DNA from 3 places in the Pseudomonas sp. PF05 genome. Region 1 is predicted to be linked to each of the others. Evidence: predicted binding sites of a transcription regulator. Region 1 holds the regulator's gene; each other region holds the start of a gene.
What was found. The regulator sigma-54, encoded in region 1, starts transcription at its own class of promoters, with help from an activator protein. The targets are predictions, from matches to a motif close to ANTGGCATNNANNTTGCTNT.
Positions count from the first base shown of each region.

Region 1 (5,954 bases):
ACCGACCTGCGACCCAGATCGAGGAAAAGATCGACTGGTACGCGACCAACACGCATACCCTGCAGTACCTGCCCGACGGCAAAGTGCAATATGAGATGACGTCCGACAAGGTCGACCACGTAAAGGCCACTGACATTACGCTGGTCACCAAGCCCGACCTGAACATGTTCCGCGGCACCGAGTTTCCGTGGCATGTGCAGAGCGAGCACGCCGAAGTCAATTCCGGCGGCACCGAAGTGGAACTGATCGACTCGGTGCGCATCGCCCGAACCGACGAGAAAAACCGTACGACCATCATCACCAGCACGCGCATGACCGTGTTCCCACAGCAAGAATATGCGCAGACCGAGCAACCCGTTAGAATCGACGGCGCCGGGGGTGTGTCGACCGGCACGGGAATGAAAGCGTATTTGAAGGAAAGCAGGATACACCTGCTATCGAACGTAAGAGGACAGTATGAAGCTCGCTAAAACCCTCCCTATTTTGCTCAGTCTGGGCGCAGCACTGGGAAGCGCGAGCGCCTGGGCTCTTCCCGACGACCGCAACCAACCTATCCGCATCCAGGCCGACGATGCCCAGCTCGACGACAAGAAAGGTGTCGCCACCTACACAGGTGACGTGATCATCACCCAGGGCTCGATGAAGGTCACCGGCAATACCGTGACCATCACCCGCACTCCGGCCGGGGACATCGACGTGGTGACCTCGGTGGGCAACCTGGCCTATTTCGAGCAGTTGCAAACTGCCGGCGATACCAAGCCTGTGCAGGGCTACGGGGTCACCATCCAGTACCACGCCTCCAAGGATCGCGTGGTCCTGATCGACCGCGCCAAGGTCATCGACAAGGACAACAACATCACCCAGGGCGAGAAAATCGTCTACGACACAGTCAAGAAGCTGGCAAGCGCCGGTCGCGCCACCGGCAGCAAGGTGACCGAGTCGCGTCCGCGGATCGACATGGTGATCCAACCGAAAAAGAAAACCGACGAGCAGAAGGCCCAGTAATGGCAACTCTGAAAGCTCAGCATCTGGCCAAGAGCTACAAGAGCCGTCAAGTCGTGCGTGATGTCAGCCTGTCCATCGACAGCGGCCAGATCGTCGGCCTGCTCGGCCCCAACGGCGCGGGCAAGACCACTTGCTTCTACATGATCGTCGGCCTGGTCCAGGCCGACCAGGGTCGCGTACTGATCGACGACCTGGATGTCAGCCACCAGCCGATGCACGGCCGGGCGAAGGCAGGTATCGGCTATTTGCCGCAAGAAGCGTCGATCTTCCGCAAACTGTCGGTTGCCGACAACATCATGGCGATCCTCGAGACCCGCAAGGAACTCGACAAGGCCGGTCGTCGCCAGGAATTGGAAAGCCTGCTGCAGGAATTCCACATCAGCCACATTCGCGACAACCTGGGCATGAGCCTGTCCGGGGGCGAGCGGCGCCGCGTGGAAATCGCCCGCGCCCTGGCCACCGCACCGAAGTTCATCCTGCTCGACGAACCGTTCGCCGGCGTGGACCCCATCTCGGTGGGCGACATCAAGCAGATCATCCATCACCTCAAGGCCAAGGGGATCGGCGTGCTGATCACCGACCACAACGTGCGCGAGACGCTGGATATCTGCGAAACCGCCTACATTGTCAATGACGGCCAGCTGATCGCCGAAGGCGACTCCGCAGCGATCCTGGCCAATGACCTGGTCAAGGAAGTGTATCTGGGCCATGAGTTCCGCCTGTAAGCCAAAGTGTCTGGCGAATCGTTAGAGCGTCGTTTCATTTTATTATGGCGACGCCCTAGGCAAACACTTCAGTTTCAGGCATATAATTTGCTTAAGTTTGGCGCTTCGGCGCCCTGTAGTGGATGGCGCATGTGCGCCGGCGAATAAGGTGTTAAGCCCCTGCCATGAAACCATCGCTAGTCTTGAGAATGGGCCAGCAGCTGACGATGACACCGCAGCTGCAACAGGCCATCCGCCTGCTCCAATTGTCGACCCTGGACCTGCAACAGGAGATCCAGGAGGCCCTGGAGTCCAATCCGATGCTCGAACGCCAGGAAGAAGGCGACGACTTCGACAACACCGACCCACTGGCCGACAACGTCGAGCAGAAGACCAACACCGAAATCCCGGAACCGACCTACCAGGAAGCCGCCCCGACGGTGGACAACCTCGAGGATGGCGAATGGAACGAACGCATCCCCAACGAACTGCCCGTGGACACGGCCTGGGAAGACGTCTATCAGACCAGCGCCAGCAGCCTGCCGAGCAGCGATGACGACGAGTGGGACTTCACCACCCGCACCTCCGCCGGCGAAAGCCTGCAAAGCCACCTGCTGTGGCAGCTGAACCTGGCGCCGATGTCCGACACCGATCGCCTGATCGCCGTGACCCTGATCGATTGCATCAACAACCAGGGCTACCTGGACGAGACCCTCGAAGAAATCCTCGAAGCCTTCGATCCCGAGCTCGACATCGAGCTGGACGAGATCGAAGCCGTCCTCCATCGCATCCAGCAGTTCGAACCGGCTGGCATCGGCGCCCGCAACCTGGGCGAGTGCCTGTTGCTGCAACTGCGCCAGTTGTCCGCCAAGACCCCGTGGCTGGCCGAAGCCAAGCGGCTGGTCACCGACTACATCGACTTGCTGGGGGGTCGCGACTACAGCCAGTTGATGCGTCGCATGAAGCTCAAGGAAGATGAGCTGCGCCAGGTGATCGAACTGGTGCAGAGCCTCAACCCGCGCCCCGGCTCGCAGATCGAATCCACCGAGCCCGAATACGTGGTTCCAGACGTAATCGTGCGCAAGCACAACGACCGCTGGCTGGTGGAGCTCAACCAGGAATCGGTGCCCAAGCTGCGGGTCAACGCCCAGTACGCCGGCTTTGTGAAGCGCGCCGACACCAGCGCCGACAACACTTTCATGCGCAACCAGTTGCAGGAGGCGCGCTGGTTCATCAAGAGCCTGCAAAGCCGCAACGAAACCCTGATGAAAGTGGCCACCCAGATCGTCGAGCATCAGCGCGGCTTCCTGGAGTATGGCGATGAAGCGATGAAACCGTTGGTCCTGCATGACATTGCCGAGGCAGTGGGCATGCACGAGTCGACGATTTCCCGGGTAACCACCCAGAAATTCATGCATACCCCCCGGGGCATCTATGAATTGAAATATTTTTTCTCCAGCCACGTCAGCACCTCCGAAGGCGGCGAATGCTCGTCCACGGCCATCCGCGCGATCATCAAAAAACTGGTGGCCGCGGAAAATCAGAAAAAGCCGTTGAGTGACAGCAAGATCGCTGGTTTACTGGAGGCACAAGGCATTCAGGTGGCCCGCCGTACCGTCGCCAAATACCGCGAATCCCTCGGGATCGCGCCTTCGAGCGAACGCAAGCGGTTGATGTAACAGGCCACGCCACAGCGTTCCAGTGGCAGGCATGTCTGCCTGCCGCTTTATGCACTGGCAACGAAGGAGAAGCTGTATGCAAGTCAACATCAGTGGACACCAACTGGAAGTGACCGAACCCCTGCGCACCTACATCGGCGAAAAACTCGACCGATTGGAGAGGCATTTCGACAAGATCACCAACGTGCAAGTCACGATGACCGTCGAGAAACTGCTGCAGAAAATCGAAGCCACGCTGCATATTCCCGGCGGAGAAGTGGTTGCCAACGCAGAGCACACAGACATGTATGCCGCGATTGACCTGCTGACCGACAAGCTGGATCGCCAACTCAAAAAGCATAAGGAAAAGACCCAGAGCCTCCTCCAGGGCGCGACCGGTCGTTAACCCCCCCAATCCATGATCCGACTAGAAACCATCCTGACCCCCGGCCGTTCCCAAGTGAACGCGCCGGGCGGCAGTAAAAAGAAAGCCCTCGAACACATTGCCAACCTGATCCACCGCGAGGTGCCTGATCTGGTCATGCAGGACGTCTTCGAGGCCCTGGTTGCCCGTGAAAAACTCGGTTCCACCGGTTTTGGCAACGGCATCGCCATCCCCCATTGCCGTCTCAAGGGCTGTGAGGCGCCGATCAGCGCGCTGTTGCACCTTGAAACGGCTATCGATTTCGACGCCATCGACGGCGCCCCGGTCGACCTGCTGTTTGTATTGCTGGTACCCGAAGCGGCGACCGATGCGCACCTCGAGCTGCTGCGCCAGATTGCCAGCATGCTGGACCGCAAGGAAGTGCGCGAAAAACTGCGCAGCGCACCAAGCAACGAAGCGTTGTACCAGGTGGTCCTGGACGAGCAGAACGGTCATTAAAAATGCGCATGATCATTGTCAGTGGCCGCTCCGGCTCCGGTAAAAGCACGGCCCTCGCCGTGCTTGAGGACAGCGGCTACTATTGCATCGACAATTTGCCCGCCGGCCTGCTGCCGGAACTGGCCGAGCGCGCCCTGATCCACACCGAGCTGGCGCAGCCACTGGTGGCGGTCTCCATCGATGCGCGTAACCTGCCAAGCCACCTGTCGCGTTTTCCTGAACTGCTCGAGGAAGTGCGCAGCCGGCATATCCAGTGCGACGTGCTGTACCTGGATGCCGATGAAGAGACACTGCTCAAGCGTTTTTCCGAAACCCGCCGGCGCCACCCGCTGAGCAATGCCAACCGCTCCCTGGCCGAAGCCATCGAGGATGAAAGCCAACTATTGGGGCCGATCGCCGACTTGGCGGACCTGAAGGTCAACACCACGCACCTGAACCTGTATCAGTTGCGCGACACGATCAAGCTGCGCCTGCTCAACCAGCCTGAGCCGGGCACGGCGTTCCTGGTGGAGTCGTTCGGTTTCAAGCGTGGCATGCCCGTAGACGCCGACCTGGTGTTCGATGTGCGCTGCCTGCCCAATCCTTATTGGAAACCGGAATTGCGCGAGCAATCCGGGCTCGACCAACCGGTGATCGATTACCTGGCCGCCCAGCCGGATGTCGAGGAAATGTACCAGGACATCTCCAGCTACCTGCTCAAATGGCTGCCCCGCTTTGCCGCGAGCAACCGCGCCTATGTCACGATTGCCATCGGTTGTACCGGTGGACATCACCGCTCCGTCTACCTGACCGAACGCCTGGGTCAACTCCTGCAACAATCCCTGAAGAACGTCCAGGTTCGCCACCGCGACCTCAGCTAAAGGATTCACATCGCGATGCCTGCTCAGGAAATTGAAATCATCAACAAGCTGGGTTTGCATGCCCGAGCGTCGGCCAAGTTCGTCGGAGTCGCGGGCCAGTTCAAGGACACCACCATCAGGGTTGGCCGCACGCCCGAGACTGCGGTCGACGGTAAAAGCATCATGGCGATGATGATGCTCGCCGCCGGCAAGGGCACCAAGATCCACCTGCTCACCGAAGGTGAACAGGCACAGGAAGCGATGGACGCGCTGGTGGACCTGATCAACCGATATTTCGACGAAGGCGAATAACTGCCCAGGTCCCAAGGCGGATTCATTGGGCACAAAAAAAGGCGCGTCATCCAGTGGATGACGCGCTTTTTTACGCGCTGAGCGTTAGCTACCCGCCACCGTCATACGCTCGATCAACACCGAACCGGTGCGGATGTTGCTGCGCAGCTCCAGGTCGTTGCCCACCGCTACGATCTGCTTGAACATGTCGCGCATGTTCCCGGCGATGGTCACTTCCTGGACCGGGAACTGGATCTCGCCGTTCTCGACCCAGAAACCCGCCGCGCCACGGGAATAGTCCCCGGTGACCATGTTCAGGCCGTGGCCCATCAGTTCGGTCACCAGCAGCCCCCGGCCCATGCGCCGCAGCAAGGCGGCCTGGTCTTCTTCGCCATGGGTCACGAACAGGTTATGCACGCCGCCGGCATTGGCGGTGCTCGGCATGCCGAGCTTGCGGCCCGAATAGGTACCGAGGATGTAGGACACCAGCTCGCCGTTTTCCACGAACGGCTTGGCGTAAGTGGCCAGGCCATCGCCGTCGAACGCCGAGCTGCCCATGGCCTGCATCAGGTGT
Region 1 is NZ_JBWLPW010000011.1:138,358-144,311, forward strand. Features, by position in the region: gene lptC (LPS export ABC transporter periplasmic protein LptC) at 1-470, shown strand, start outside; gene lptA (lipopolysaccharide transport periplasmic protein LptA) at 457-1,005, shown strand; gene lptB (LPS export ABC transporter ATP-binding protein) at 1,005-1,730, shown strand; gene AC09SL_RS19270 (RNA polymerase factor sigma-54) at 1,895-3,388, shown strand; gene hpf (ribosome hibernation-promoting factor, HPF/YfiA family) at 3,465-3,773, shown strand; gene ptsN (PTS IIA-like nitrogen regulatory protein PtsN) at 3,786-4,250, shown strand; gene rapZ (RNase adapter RapZ) at 4,253-5,110, shown strand; gene AC09SL_RS19290 (HPr family phosphocarrier protein) at 5,126-5,401, shown strand; gene pmbA (metalloprotease PmbA) at 5,486-5,954, opposite strand, start outside.

Region 2 (5,954 bases), on a different contig from region 1:
AGGATCGGTTGCAGGCGCGCGGCGTGGATGCCTTCGACGATGTAGGCGCTGACGCCCGACTTGATCGCCTGGCGCATCACATTGGGGTCGTGCTCGTCGGTAAACATGACGATCGGTCGTGGCTGGTCGCGACTGACCAGTACCACTTGCTCCATCACATCGCGCCCGGGTGACTCGGTATCGATCAGGATCACGTCCGGACGCACCGTTTCGACGCGCGCCGGCAGGTCGATGGTCAGGCCGGATTCGTCGATCACTTCGAATCCGGCTTCCATCAGGGCGGCCTTGAGGCGACCGACTTTTTTCGCGGTGTCGTTGATCAGCAGGATACGCAGCATGGTCGTGGGCTCCTGTCAGCGGCTGGCGAGAAGGGGAGCCGCATCGCTCAAGGCGTGCAGTTTGAAGCTGCGGGCGTACCCGGCCGGATCCGAGCCGTCCCAGGTGATGCCGTCGATCAGCTGGCTGCTGCGCATGTCCTGGCGCGGGGACGCGATGTCCAGCGCCGCGCAGGCTTCGCGGTACAGCTTGAGCTGCTGGACGTCCTGGGCCACGGCCAGGTAATCCGGGTCTTCGCGCAGCAGGCCCCAGCGGCGGAACTGGGTCATGAACCACATGCCGTCGGACAGGTACGGCAGGTTCACCTCGCCGTTGCCATGAAAGCGCATGGCGTGGGGATCCTGCCAGCTGTTGCCCAAGCCGTCGGCATAAATTCCCAGCAGGCGCGGCTCGATGCAGTCCAGCGGGGCGTCGAGGTATTCAGGCGCAGTCAACAGTTGCGCGGTGCTGCGACGGTTTTCGTTGCTTTGTTCGATGAAGCGGCTGGCTTCGAGGATCGCCATCACCAGGGCCCGGGCGGTATTGGGGTATTGCTCGACGAACGCGCGGGTGCAACCCAGGACTTTTTCCGGGTGATCGGGCCAGATGGTCTGGGTAGTCGCCAGGGTGAAGCCCAGGTTCTGCTTCACTGCGCTGGCGCACCAGGGCTCGCCGACGCAAAACCCGTCGATACGCCCGGCTTGCAGGTGCGCGATCATTTGCGGCGGAGGCACGACCACGCTGTCGACGTCCGACAACGGGTGGATGCCCTGGGCGGCAAGCCAGTAATAGAGCCACATGGCGTGGGTGCCGGTGGGGAAGGTCTGGGCGAAGGTCAGTTTCGGGCGAGTTTGGTGCACATGCCGTTCCAGTGCTTCAGGACTGGTCACGCCCTGGGCCTGCAAGCCATGGGACAGGTTGATGCTCTGGCCGTTCTGGTTCAGCCCCATCAGCACGGCCATGTCGCTTGCCGCGACCCCGCCGATGCCCAGGTGCACTGCGTAGATCAGCCCATACAGGCTGTGGGCGGCATCGATTTCGCCGCTGACCAGCTTGTCGCGCAGGTTGGCCCAGGACGCCTGGCGCTTGAGGTTCAGGGTCAGGCCGTAGGGCTGAGCGAAGCCCTGGGTGGCGGCGACCACCACCGGGGCACAGTCGCTCAAGGCCATGAAACCGAGGTTGACCGCGCTCTTTTCCGGGGCATCGCTGCCGTTGACCCAGGCCAGGGGGTTGGCTGGAACTTCATTCATCGGTATCACCTTCCGCAAAAAAAAGCGCCGTGTCCGGGCCCAGGAGACCGGACGACGACGCCGTTGTCCCTTAAAACAGTGTGGCACTCATTCCGTCGCTGGCATGGGCGCTGATGACCAAAAGGGTGCAAGGCATATGCCAGCGCTATCGTTTTGTGCGGGCGCCTCGCTTGAGCCGCCGTTGCCCGGCTATAATCGCCGCCTCATTTCGTCGCCCGAGTCAAAGCCGCCCATGTACACCCTGGCCCGTGAACTGCTGTTCAAACTCTCCCCGGAAACCTCCCACGACCTGTCCCTGGATCTGATTGGCGCCGGCGGACGCCTGGGCCTCAATGGATTGCTGTGCAAGGCCCCGGCAAAATTGCCGGTGACGGTCATGGGCCTGGAGTTCCCCAACCCGGTCGGGTTGGCGGCAGGCCTGGACAAGAATGGCGCGGCCATCGACGGGTTCGCCCAGTTGGGTTTCGGTTTCGTGGAAATCGGCACCGTCACCCCTCGACCGCAGCCGGGCAACCCCAAGCCACGGCTTTTCCGCCTGCCGCAAGCCGAGGCGATCATCAACCGCATGGGGTTCAACAACCTGGGCGTCGATCATCTGCTGGCCCGTGTGGCTGCGGCCAAGTACAAGGGCGTGCTGGGCATCAACATCGGCAAGAATTTCGACACGCCGGTGGAGCGCGCCGTCGACGACTACCTGATCTGCCTGGACAAGGTCTACGCCCACGCCAGCTACGTGACTGTCAACGTCAGCTCCCCCAACACCCCGGGGCTGCGCAGCCTGCAATTCGGTGATTCGCTCAAGCAACTGCTGGCCGACCTGGCCCGGCGTCGTGCAGAACTGGCGTTGATTCACGGCCGGCACGTGCCGCTGGCGATCAAGATCGCCCCGGACATGACCGACGAAGAGACCACCCAGGTAGCCCTGGCCCTGATCGAGACGGGCATGGACGCGGTAATCGCCACCAACACGACCCTGGGTCGTGAAGGGGTCGAAGGGCTGGAATACGGTGACGAGGCGGGCGGCTTGTCTGGCGCGCCAGTGCGTGACAAGAGCACCCACACGGTGAAGGTGCTGGCCGCTGAACTGGCGGGGCGCTTACCGATCATCGCCGCAGGCGGGATTACCGAAGGCCGCCACGCCGCCGAGAAGATCACCGCAGGGGCGAGCCTGGTGCAGATTTATTCGGGCTTTATCTACAAGGGGCCGGCGTTGATTCGTGAGTCGGTGGATGCCATTGCGGCGTTGGGTTGATCCAGGCGCGGCCGGCTCTATGGTGGCAAGCAGGTTTTTTGTGGGAGTAAACCTTGGTGGGAGCAAAGCTTGCTCGCGATGCAGGCGCCTCGGTTCCAGGTAGACCGCGTTGTCTTCATCGCGGGCAAGCCTTGCTCCCACAGAAGGATGAGTTAGCCCACAAGAGTGTTTGCAGTTCAGGCATGCAGAGCGCTCATGAAACCCAGGCATTAAAAAGGGCTCCTCGAAGGAGCCCCCTGGGCCGTAGCCCGCCGTCCGGATGGGACGTGCGTGGTTAAATCGATATGGGTGTCAAATTTATCGGGTTCTTGAGTATTAAGCCCTGTGTCAGCCGACGGCGTGAAGTTCGTTGAGTCTATGGATACCCGCAGTGCCGGTCATACCGTCCCAGTTGTCGCCGCGTCCTTCTCGCCAGCCATTGATCCAGGCTTGACGTACCGACGGTAGAGTAAAGGGGCAAAGCTCACGGGATTTACCACCAACGCCATATTGGTAACCACGTAAAAATGCTCTTTCCAACGGATCACGCTTAAGTCTTCTCATAGGGTGTTGCCCTCACTTGTTGACTGTTACTTAGCGTCGACCTCTATCGAGGTCGGGGCAGAGTCATTCTGCCGTTGGTGGCTCGTTGCCGGCGTGACGAGCCGAGGTGTTGACGCCGTTGTGACGTCAACCTGTGTTGAGTTCTAACCAAAGCGTCACATGGATGGAATGATCGTTTTGTCATAAGCGCGTAACAATAAAGATGTTAGGGCGATAAGTAACTTGATGTTCGTTGACCGCTTTTGAGCAAGACCCCTGTATGATCGGCCCTGCGCCGAAAGGGGGAGGTCTGGTTCGGATGAGAATGTCCTCCCGTTGCACTCGGGTACTATTCGACGAAAGGGTCGAGTTTTCACAATTTGTTGCACAGAATTTTTTATCTACCTTCGCCTCTAAGCTCTTTTAACCTGAGCGGCGAGGGTGGTGCGGCACACTTTCGTGCCACGCGGGTGCTCTTGAGAAAAGCACCTGATTGAACCCGGCCCGGCAATGCGTTGCCCGGTCCACTTAGCCAAAGGCTCTGGAAATCCCATGTCCGATCGTTTCGAACTCTTCCTCACTTGCCCCAAGGGCCTCGAAGGCCTGCTCGTCGAGGAAGCCGTCGGGCTTGGCCTTGAAGAAGCGCGCGAGCACACCTCGGCCGTGCGCGGCATGGCCGACATGGAAACGGCGTATCGCCTGTGCCTGTGGTCGCGCCTGGCCAACCGCGTGTTGCTGGTACTCAAGCGCTTCCCGATGAAGGACGCCGAAGACCTGTACCACGGCGTGCTGGATGTCGACTGGCAAGACCACATGCTGGCCGATGGCACCCTGGCCGTGGAGTTCAGCGGCCACGGTTCGGGCATCGACAACACCCATTTCGGCGCCTTGAAGGTCAAGGACGCCATCGTCGACAAGCTGCGCACGCCATCGGGCGAGCGGCCGTCCATCGACAAGCTCAATCCGGACCTGCGCATTCACCTGCGCCTGGACCGCGGCGAAGCGATCCTTTCCCTCGACCTCTCCGGCCACAGCCTGCACCAGCGCGGTTATCGCCTGCAGCAAGGCGCCGCGCCGCTGAAGGAAAACCTCGCTGCCGCGATCCTGATCCGCGCCGGTTGGCCGCGCATTGCCGCTGAAGGCGGGGCACTGGCCGACCCGATGTGCGGTGTGGGCACGTTCCTGGTGGAAGCCGGGATGATTGCCGCCGACATGGCACCGAACCTGCGTCGCCAGCAGTGGGGCTTCACCGCCTGGCTCGGCCACGTGCCGGCACTGTGGAAGAAACTCCACGAAGAGGCCACTGCCCGCGCCGCCGCCGGCCTGGCCAAGCCGCCGTTGTGGATTCGTGGCTACGAAGCTGACCCACGGCTGATCCAGCCGGGCCGCAACAACGTCGAACGTGCCGGCCTGAGCGAGTGGATCAAGATCTATCAAGGCGAGGTCGCCACCTTCGAGCCGCGTCCGGACCAGAACCAGAAGGGCTTGGTGATCTGCAACCCACCGTACGGCGAGCGTCTGGGCGATGAGGCCAGCCTGCTTTACCTCTACCAGAACCTGGGCGAGCGTCTGCGCCAGGCGTGCTTGAACTGGGAGGCGGCTGTGTTCACCGGTGCGCCGGACCTGGGCAAGCGCATGGGCATTCGCAGCCACAAGCAGTATTCGTTCTGGAACGGCGCCTTGCCGTGCAAATTGCTGCTGATCAAGGTGTTGCCGGATCAATTCGTCACTGGTGAGCGTCGCACCCCGGAACAGCGCCAGGCCGAGCGTGAGCAGGCCGCCTACGATCAAGCCCCTGAAGTACCGCAAGAGCGCCAGTACAACAAGAACGGCAACCCGATCAAGCCAGCACCGGCGCCGGCCCCTGTGGTCGAGCAGGCGCGGTTGAGCGAAGGTGGGCAGATGTTCGCCAATCGCCTGCAAAAAAACCTCAAGCTGCTGAGTAAGTGGGCCAAGCGTGAAGGCATTGACTGTTATCGGGTCTACGACGCCGACATGCCGGAATATTCCATGGCCATCGACCTGTACCACGACTGGGTGCACGTCCAGGAATACGTCGCGCCGAAGTCCATCGACCCGGAAAAAGCCTCGGCCCGGTTGTTCGACGCCCTGGCGGCGATTCCCCAGGCGCTGAACGTGGACAAGAGCCGCGTGGTGATCAAGCGTCGCGAGCGCCAGAGCGGCACCAAGCAGTACGAGCGCCAGAGCGCCCAGGGCAAGTTCACCGAGGTCAACGAAGGTGGCGTGAAGCTGCTGGTCAACCTTACTGATTACCTGGACACCGGGCTCTTTCTCGACCATCGGCCAATGCGCCTGCGGATCCAGAAAGAGGCCGCCGGCAAGCGTTTCCTCAACCTGTTCTGCTACACCGCGACCGCCAGCGTCCACGCCGCCAAGGGCGGGGCGCGCAGTACCACCAGCGTCGACCTGTCCAAGACCTACCTGGACTGGGCGCGGCGCAACCTGTCGCTCAATGGTTTTTCCGACAAGAACCGCCTGGAGCAGGGCGATGTGATGGCCTGGCTTGAAGCCAGTCGTGACGAGTACGACCTGATCTTCATCGACCCGCCGACTTTCTCCAACTCCAAGCGCATGGAAGGCGTGTTCGACGTGCA
Region 2 is NZ_JBWLPW010000001.1:313,742-319,695, forward strand. Features, by position in the region: gene AC09SL_RS01375 (ANTAR domain-containing response regulator) at 1-338, opposite strand, end outside; gene AC09SL_RS01380 (CmpA/NrtA family ABC transporter substrate-binding protein) at 354-1,565, opposite strand; gene AC09SL_RS01385 (quinone-dependent dihydroorotate dehydrogenase) at 1,798-2,817, shown strand; gene rmf (ribosome modulation factor) at 3,145-3,360, opposite strand; gene rlmKL (bifunctional 23S rRNA (guanine(2069)-N(7))-methyltransferase RlmK/23S rRNA (guanine(2445)-N(2))-methyltransferase RlmL) at 3,892-5,954, shown strand, end outside.
Region 2: a site for sigma-54 is predicted at 1,690-1,709, ahead of AC09SL_RS01380 (CmpA/NrtA family ABC transporter substrate-binding protein). Genes of this name have one in related genera too.

Region 3 (5,954 bases), on a different contig from region 1:
CCGCCAGGTTCGGAAAGATCCCTGAGGCGCGCATGGAGAAATTCAACTGCATGCCGGTCGAGACTTCCTGCTTGATGCGTTGCACGGCACGTTTGAACACCACGTTGCCGGTGGCGCCAGACACCGAATCGAGGGCCTCCACCAGTGGCACGCCGGCGGCGAAGGTGGTGGAAAGCGTGCGGGCGTAGCGAGCCACGGCGGACTTGTACAGCAAGGTGCCTATCAGCGGCAGCTTGAGCAGCCATTTGTCGCGCCAGTCGCGAAAGCGCTCCGAACGCCTGAGCGCGTACTTCACACCAAAAAAAGCCCCTGCCAACCCGCCAAGCAACATCCACCACCACTGCTGCATGAATTCCGACAGGCCGATGACCATCACCGTGAAGGCCGGCAATTGCGCGCCGAACCCGGAAAATACCGATTCGAACTGCGGCACCACCTTGACCAGCAGAATCCCCGTGACCACGGCGGCAACGAGGACCACGGCCGCAGGATAGGTCATGGCTTTCTTGATCTTGGCCTTGAGCGCTTCGCTCTTTTCCTTGTAGGTCGCGACCCGGTCCAGCAGGGTATCCAGGGCACCGGCCTGTTCGCCGGCGTCCACCAGGTTGCAGTACAGCTCGTCGAAATATTGCGGGCACTTGCGCAGCGCTGCGGCGAAGCTGTTGCCGGCGGCGACTTCCTGCTTCACCTCGTCCACCAGCTTGCGCATGTTGGGGTTGTCGAAGCCTTCGCCAATGATGTCGAACGCCTGCAACAGCGGTACGCCGGCCTTGAGCATCGTCGCCATCTGGCGGGTGAAGAGGGCGATATCCAGCGGCTTGATGCGCTTGCCCTTGCTGAATATCGAGGTGGATTTCTTGCGCACCTTCTGCGGGTTGATGCCTTGCTTGCGCAGCTGTGCCTTGACCAGGGCCGGGCTCTGGCCCGTCAGCTCGCCGGTCATTTTCGTGCCTTTGCGGTCCTTGCCTTCCCAAGTGTAAACATCGGTTTTGACTGCCTTGACCGCCATGTTCAATCCTTGGTGACCCGGTTGATTTCTTCGAGGCTGGTGACGCCCTGCATCACTTTGAGCAGCCCCGACGTGCGCAGGTCATTGAAACCGTCCTTGCGCATTTGCAGATCGATTTCCAGCGAGTTGCCCTCGGCCATGATCAACCGTTGCAGCTCGGGCGTGTTCTTGACCACTTCGTAAACCCCCACGCGCCCTTTGTAACCGTGGTTGCACTGTTCGCAACCGACCGGCTCATAGATCGTGAATGTGCCGATGCGTTCCCGAGGGAAACCTTCCTTGAGCAAGGCTTCCTCGGGGATCTCGATGGCCGTCTTGCAGTGGCTGCACAGTTTGCGCGCCAACCGCTGGGCAATGATCAGGTGCACGGCGGTGGCGATGTTGAACCCCGGAATGCCCATGTTCTGCAGGCGGATCAAGGTTTCGGCGGCGCTGTTGGTGTGCAGGGTGGAGAGCACCAGGTGCCCGGTCTGGGCGGCCTTGATGGCGATTTCGGCGGTTTCCAGGTCACGGATTTCGCCGACCATGATCACGTCCGGGTCCTGGCGCAGGAACGAGCGCAGGGCATGGGCGAAATCCAGCCCCTGGCGCGGATTCACGTTGACCTGGTTGATGCCTTCCATGTTGATTTCCACCGGGTCTTCGGCAGTGGAAATGTTGATGTCCACGGTGTTGAGGATATTCAGCCCGGTGTACAGCGACACGGTCTTGCCCGAGCCGGTCGGGCCTGTCACCAGGATCAGCCCTTGCGGTTGCTTGAGGGCGGCCATGTACAGGTCTTTCTGGTCCGGTTCGTAGCCCAGGGCATCGATGCCCATTTGCGCGCTGGACGGGTCGAGGATCCGGATCACCACTTTTTCGCCCCAGAGCGTGGGCAGGGTGTTGACCCGGAAATCGATGGACTTGGTTTTCGACAGGCGCATTTTCAGGCGCCCGTCCTGGGGTTTGCGCCGTTCGGAAATATCCAGGCTGGCCATGACTTTCAAGCGCGCGGCGATACGGTTGGCCAACTGGATAGGCGGCCTGGCCACTTCGCGCAATATGCCGTCGGTGCGCACCCGCACCCGGTAGATCTTTTCATAGGGTTCGAAGTGCAGGTCGGAAGAGCCGCCCTTGATCGCGTCCAGCAGCATCTTGTTGACGAAGCGCACCACGGGCGCGTCGTCGGTGTCCTGGCCGGCGATGGACTCCTGCCTGGTGTCGTCGATCGATTCTATGTCCAAGCCGTCGAGGTCGACATCGCCCATGCCTTCCAGGCCGGTGCTGCTGGATTCGAAGAACTTTTCGATGGCGTCGCTGAGCTTGTCGTCCTCCACCAGGATGGCTTCGGTGGTCAGGCCGGTGCTGAACTGGATGTCATTGATGGCCTGGTGATTGGTGGGGTCGGAGATGCCCACGAACAATTTGTTGCCACGCCGCCACAGCGGCAGGGCGTGATGCTGGCGCACCAGTTTTTCGCTGACCAGGCCGCTGGGTTGGGCTTCTTTGTCCAGGCTGTTGAGGTCCAGCAGGGCAACGCCGAAATGCTCCGAGGCGATCTCGGCGATCTGGCGGCTCTGCACCAGTTGGTTCTGCACCAGATAGCTGACCAGGGGGATGCGGCTGCGTTGGGCCTGTTGATACGCCTGTTGCGCACTTTGCTCGGTGAGCAGTTCGGCCAACACCAATTGCTTGGTCAGGCCGCTGAGGGCGATGTCATTCATGGGAATCCCGGCGGCGAACGATTCATGACTTATAGCCTAGTCAAGCCTCGACGCCAAACCAGCGGGGGCAGGGTGACAAAAAACGTCAGATAGTGCGGTTGTTGAGGTAGGACGTCGCCGTTGTGTGGGTTCAACCCCCTTTATTGATGGAGCTTGAGGGTTGGCATGTGCCCTGCAATGGCCGATTCAGGTCATGAGATTTCGACTCATGCATGGGAGATGTCTATGAATAAGCAGAGTGGTTTTACCTTGATCGAGCTGCTGATCGTCGTGGCGATCATCGGCATTCTGGCGACCTTTGCGTTGCCGCAATATTCGAAGTATCAGGCGCGGGCGAAGGCGACGGCGGGGCTCGGGGAAATTTCTGCACTGAAGGTGCCGTTTGAGGACATGATGAATCAAGGCACTAACCCTTCAGCGACCAACATGAGCATAACGACGCCTACCAGCAACTGCGCAATCGCAGTCACAGGTACCGCTTCAGCGGGTACAGGCACCATCGTTTGTACCCTTCAGAACGCTCCCGCTGCCGTAGCGTCCAAGACGATCACGCTCAGTCGTGACGCGAATGGCGCCTGGACGTGTGCTTCTACCGCTGCCAAGGAGTTCTTACCGGCCGGCTGCCCTGGTGTTTGATTGGTTTCATATGGCGAGGGAGGAAGCCCTCCCTCGCCAGAAAACCGTTCGCAATTCATAAACTTAGGAGAGAGGTTCAAAACCCGCAAGTTGCATGTCCAGAATCATCGCTTCATGCATTTTGCATGATATAGAAAATTACCGTTTCTCTTAACTTACTGATTTATAAGCAATTAATAAAAGTTTCAAAGCTGGCACAGCGTTCGCACTACTCCTGATAACCCTGCCGGGATGCACCTCCGGCAGTTTTTGAGAAAAACAGGAGTTACTCGTATGAAGAAGTTCGCTATCACTGCCGCCGCTGCTACCGCTCTGACCCTGACCATGGCTAGCGCATTCGCCGAGACCACTCAAGCAACTCAGGCGCCAATGATGCTGGCTGCTGGTGAAGTGACAGAGGCTAAAGAAGACGTCTCCGATACCTGGATCACCACCAAAGTCAAAGCTGACCTGGTCACCGAAAAAGGCATTCCAGGCACCGATATCAAAGTCGAAACCAATAAAGGTGTTGTGTCCCTGTCTTCGACTACTGCAGTAACTGATGCGCAAAAAGAGACCGCCGTGGCGATCGCCAAAAAGATCAAAGGTGTGAAAGCCGTATCGGCTGATGGCCTGAAATCCGAGTAAGGCTAAGACTTCTCGCCTGGACTGGGAGAAGGCGCGGCAAGCGGGCCAGGATATACGTTTGCCGTTGCTTTGGAGTTCATGCGAAAGGCCACACGGACGTGGCCATTACAGGCCCCCGGCATTCGTGCCGGGGGCCTGTTCTATTCTGGGGAATCAATCTGCGGGTCAGCGTTTGCACGTAAGTCAGAACCGAGTTGCCGCCATCGCGAGTAAGCTCGCACAGGGGGCGGCGGTGAACACGGATTTTGAGATCACCCTGAACAATGTGAGAGCGAGCTTGCTCGCGATGGCGGCGGCACATTCAACACATCTGTGCGGACAAGGTCACCGCCCCCGCTTGCTGGTGATCTGCACCAGCCGATTACCTTCGAAACGCAGGTACTGATACATGCCGCTGTTGGGGCCGTAGGTCCATTCTTCCACCGGGTATTCCTCCCGGCGATTGACACTGCGCTTGTAACCCAGGTCATCCCGCGCCGCCGGCTGACCGCACTTTTGCAGCACTTCGCTGGAGCGGTCACCGACGCTGATCAACTGGCTGCCGCAGCGCAGCGTGTCGGCCGCCGCGGCCTGGCCGGCGGCCAGCACTAGACCCAGGCAGAGCCCAAACCCAGGTTTCATCTTATTCGGCATCCAGATGCATCGGGGTAATCACCCGGCCATCGCTTTCGGCCTGGCCGAGACTGGCGTCGATGAAATACACGCGGTCGTCGGCCAACTGGCCTTTGTCGACCAGGAAATCCTTGATGCTGCTGGCCCGTTCCTGCCCCAGTTGACGCAAGAGCACGTCGCTGCCGCTCCAGAACTTGATCACGCCTTCACGCAGTTTCTCGGTGCGGGCCTTTTTATCCAATTGCGTCCATTCCACGGGCGGTTGGGTCTTGAGGCGGGTACGGTAGATACCTTCGAGCAGCGGTGCCTTTTCATCCTCGGGCACCTGTATCAGCGAGGCCTGGGCCGGTACTTTGTCGCCCCGACGCTGCAGTATCTTGTAGTAGTTGTACTGGTATTCGCGTTCAAGGCGCTGGGCGGCGAGCAGCGGACCGTCGCTGCTCTCGGCGGCGGTGCCTTCGATCTCCAGGCGCAGCTCCGGACGTTTGCCAAGGGCTTCGGACAGTTTGAGCAGCGTGCCTTCGTTGTCCTTGCTCAGGTCGCTGGAACCCGGCGCAAACGCCACGCTGCCCAAGTCTTCCGAGCCGCCGCCGGCCACCAGGCCACCGATGAGTTTGAACGGCGCCTGGGCCGCTCGTACCACCAGGTTGCGCAGGGTCTGCCAGATGATCGGCATGACACTGAATTGCGGGTCGTTGAGATCGCCGGACACCGGCAGCTCGATGGAAATCCTGCCATCGGAATCCTTCAGCAATGCGACCGCCAATTTGAGTGGCAGGCTCACGGCGTCCGGGCTATCGACTTTCTCCCCCAGTTGCAGTTGCTCGACCACTACTTTGTTGTCCGCCTGGAGCTTGCCTTGGGTGATCCGGTAATGCAGGTCGAGATTGAGCCGGCCCTTGCGGATGCGATAGCCGGCGAACTTGCCGGAGTAGGGGGTCAGTGTGGTCAGCTCGACCCGTTTGAAACTGGTGGCGATGTCGAGGCTGGCCATCGGGTCGAAGGGGTTGAGCGCCCCTTTGATGGTGACCGGAGCATAGCGATCGACCTTGCCCTTGATGTCCACGCTGGCCGGTTTGGCCTGGCGGCTGTCGATGGTGCCGATCTGGCCATTGAGCTGCTGGATAGCGGTGGCGAAGTTAGGGGTCAGGCTGAAGTCGGCGAAGTTGGCCGAACCGTCATTGATGGCAATGCCGCCGATGTGGATGCCCAGCGGTTTTTCCTGGGACGTCGGTTTTGCCGCGGTGTTCTTCGTGCCGCTGTCGGCCGGTTGCGGGATCAGCAGGTCATCGACGTTGGTGGTGCGGTCGTCGTTGATCATGAAGCGCGCGTAAGGCTGGAACAGGTTGACCTTGTCGATGGACAGG
Region 3 is NZ_JBWLPW010000026.1:17,771-23,724, forward strand. Features, by position in the region: gene AC09SL_RS27620 (type II secretion system F family protein) at 1-1,009, opposite strand, end outside; gene pilB (type IV-A pilus assembly ATPase PilB) at 1,012-2,712, opposite strand; gene AC09SL_RS27630 (pilin) at 2,938-3,348, shown strand; gene AC09SL_RS27635 (BON domain-containing protein) at 3,622-3,975, shown strand; gene AC09SL_RS27640 (DUF2845 domain-containing protein) at 4,300-4,596, opposite strand; gene AC09SL_RS27645 (DUF748 domain-containing protein) at 4,598-5,954, opposite strand, start outside.
Region 3: a site for sigma-54 is predicted at 2,872-2,891, ahead of AC09SL_RS27630 (pilin). Genes of this name have one in related genera too.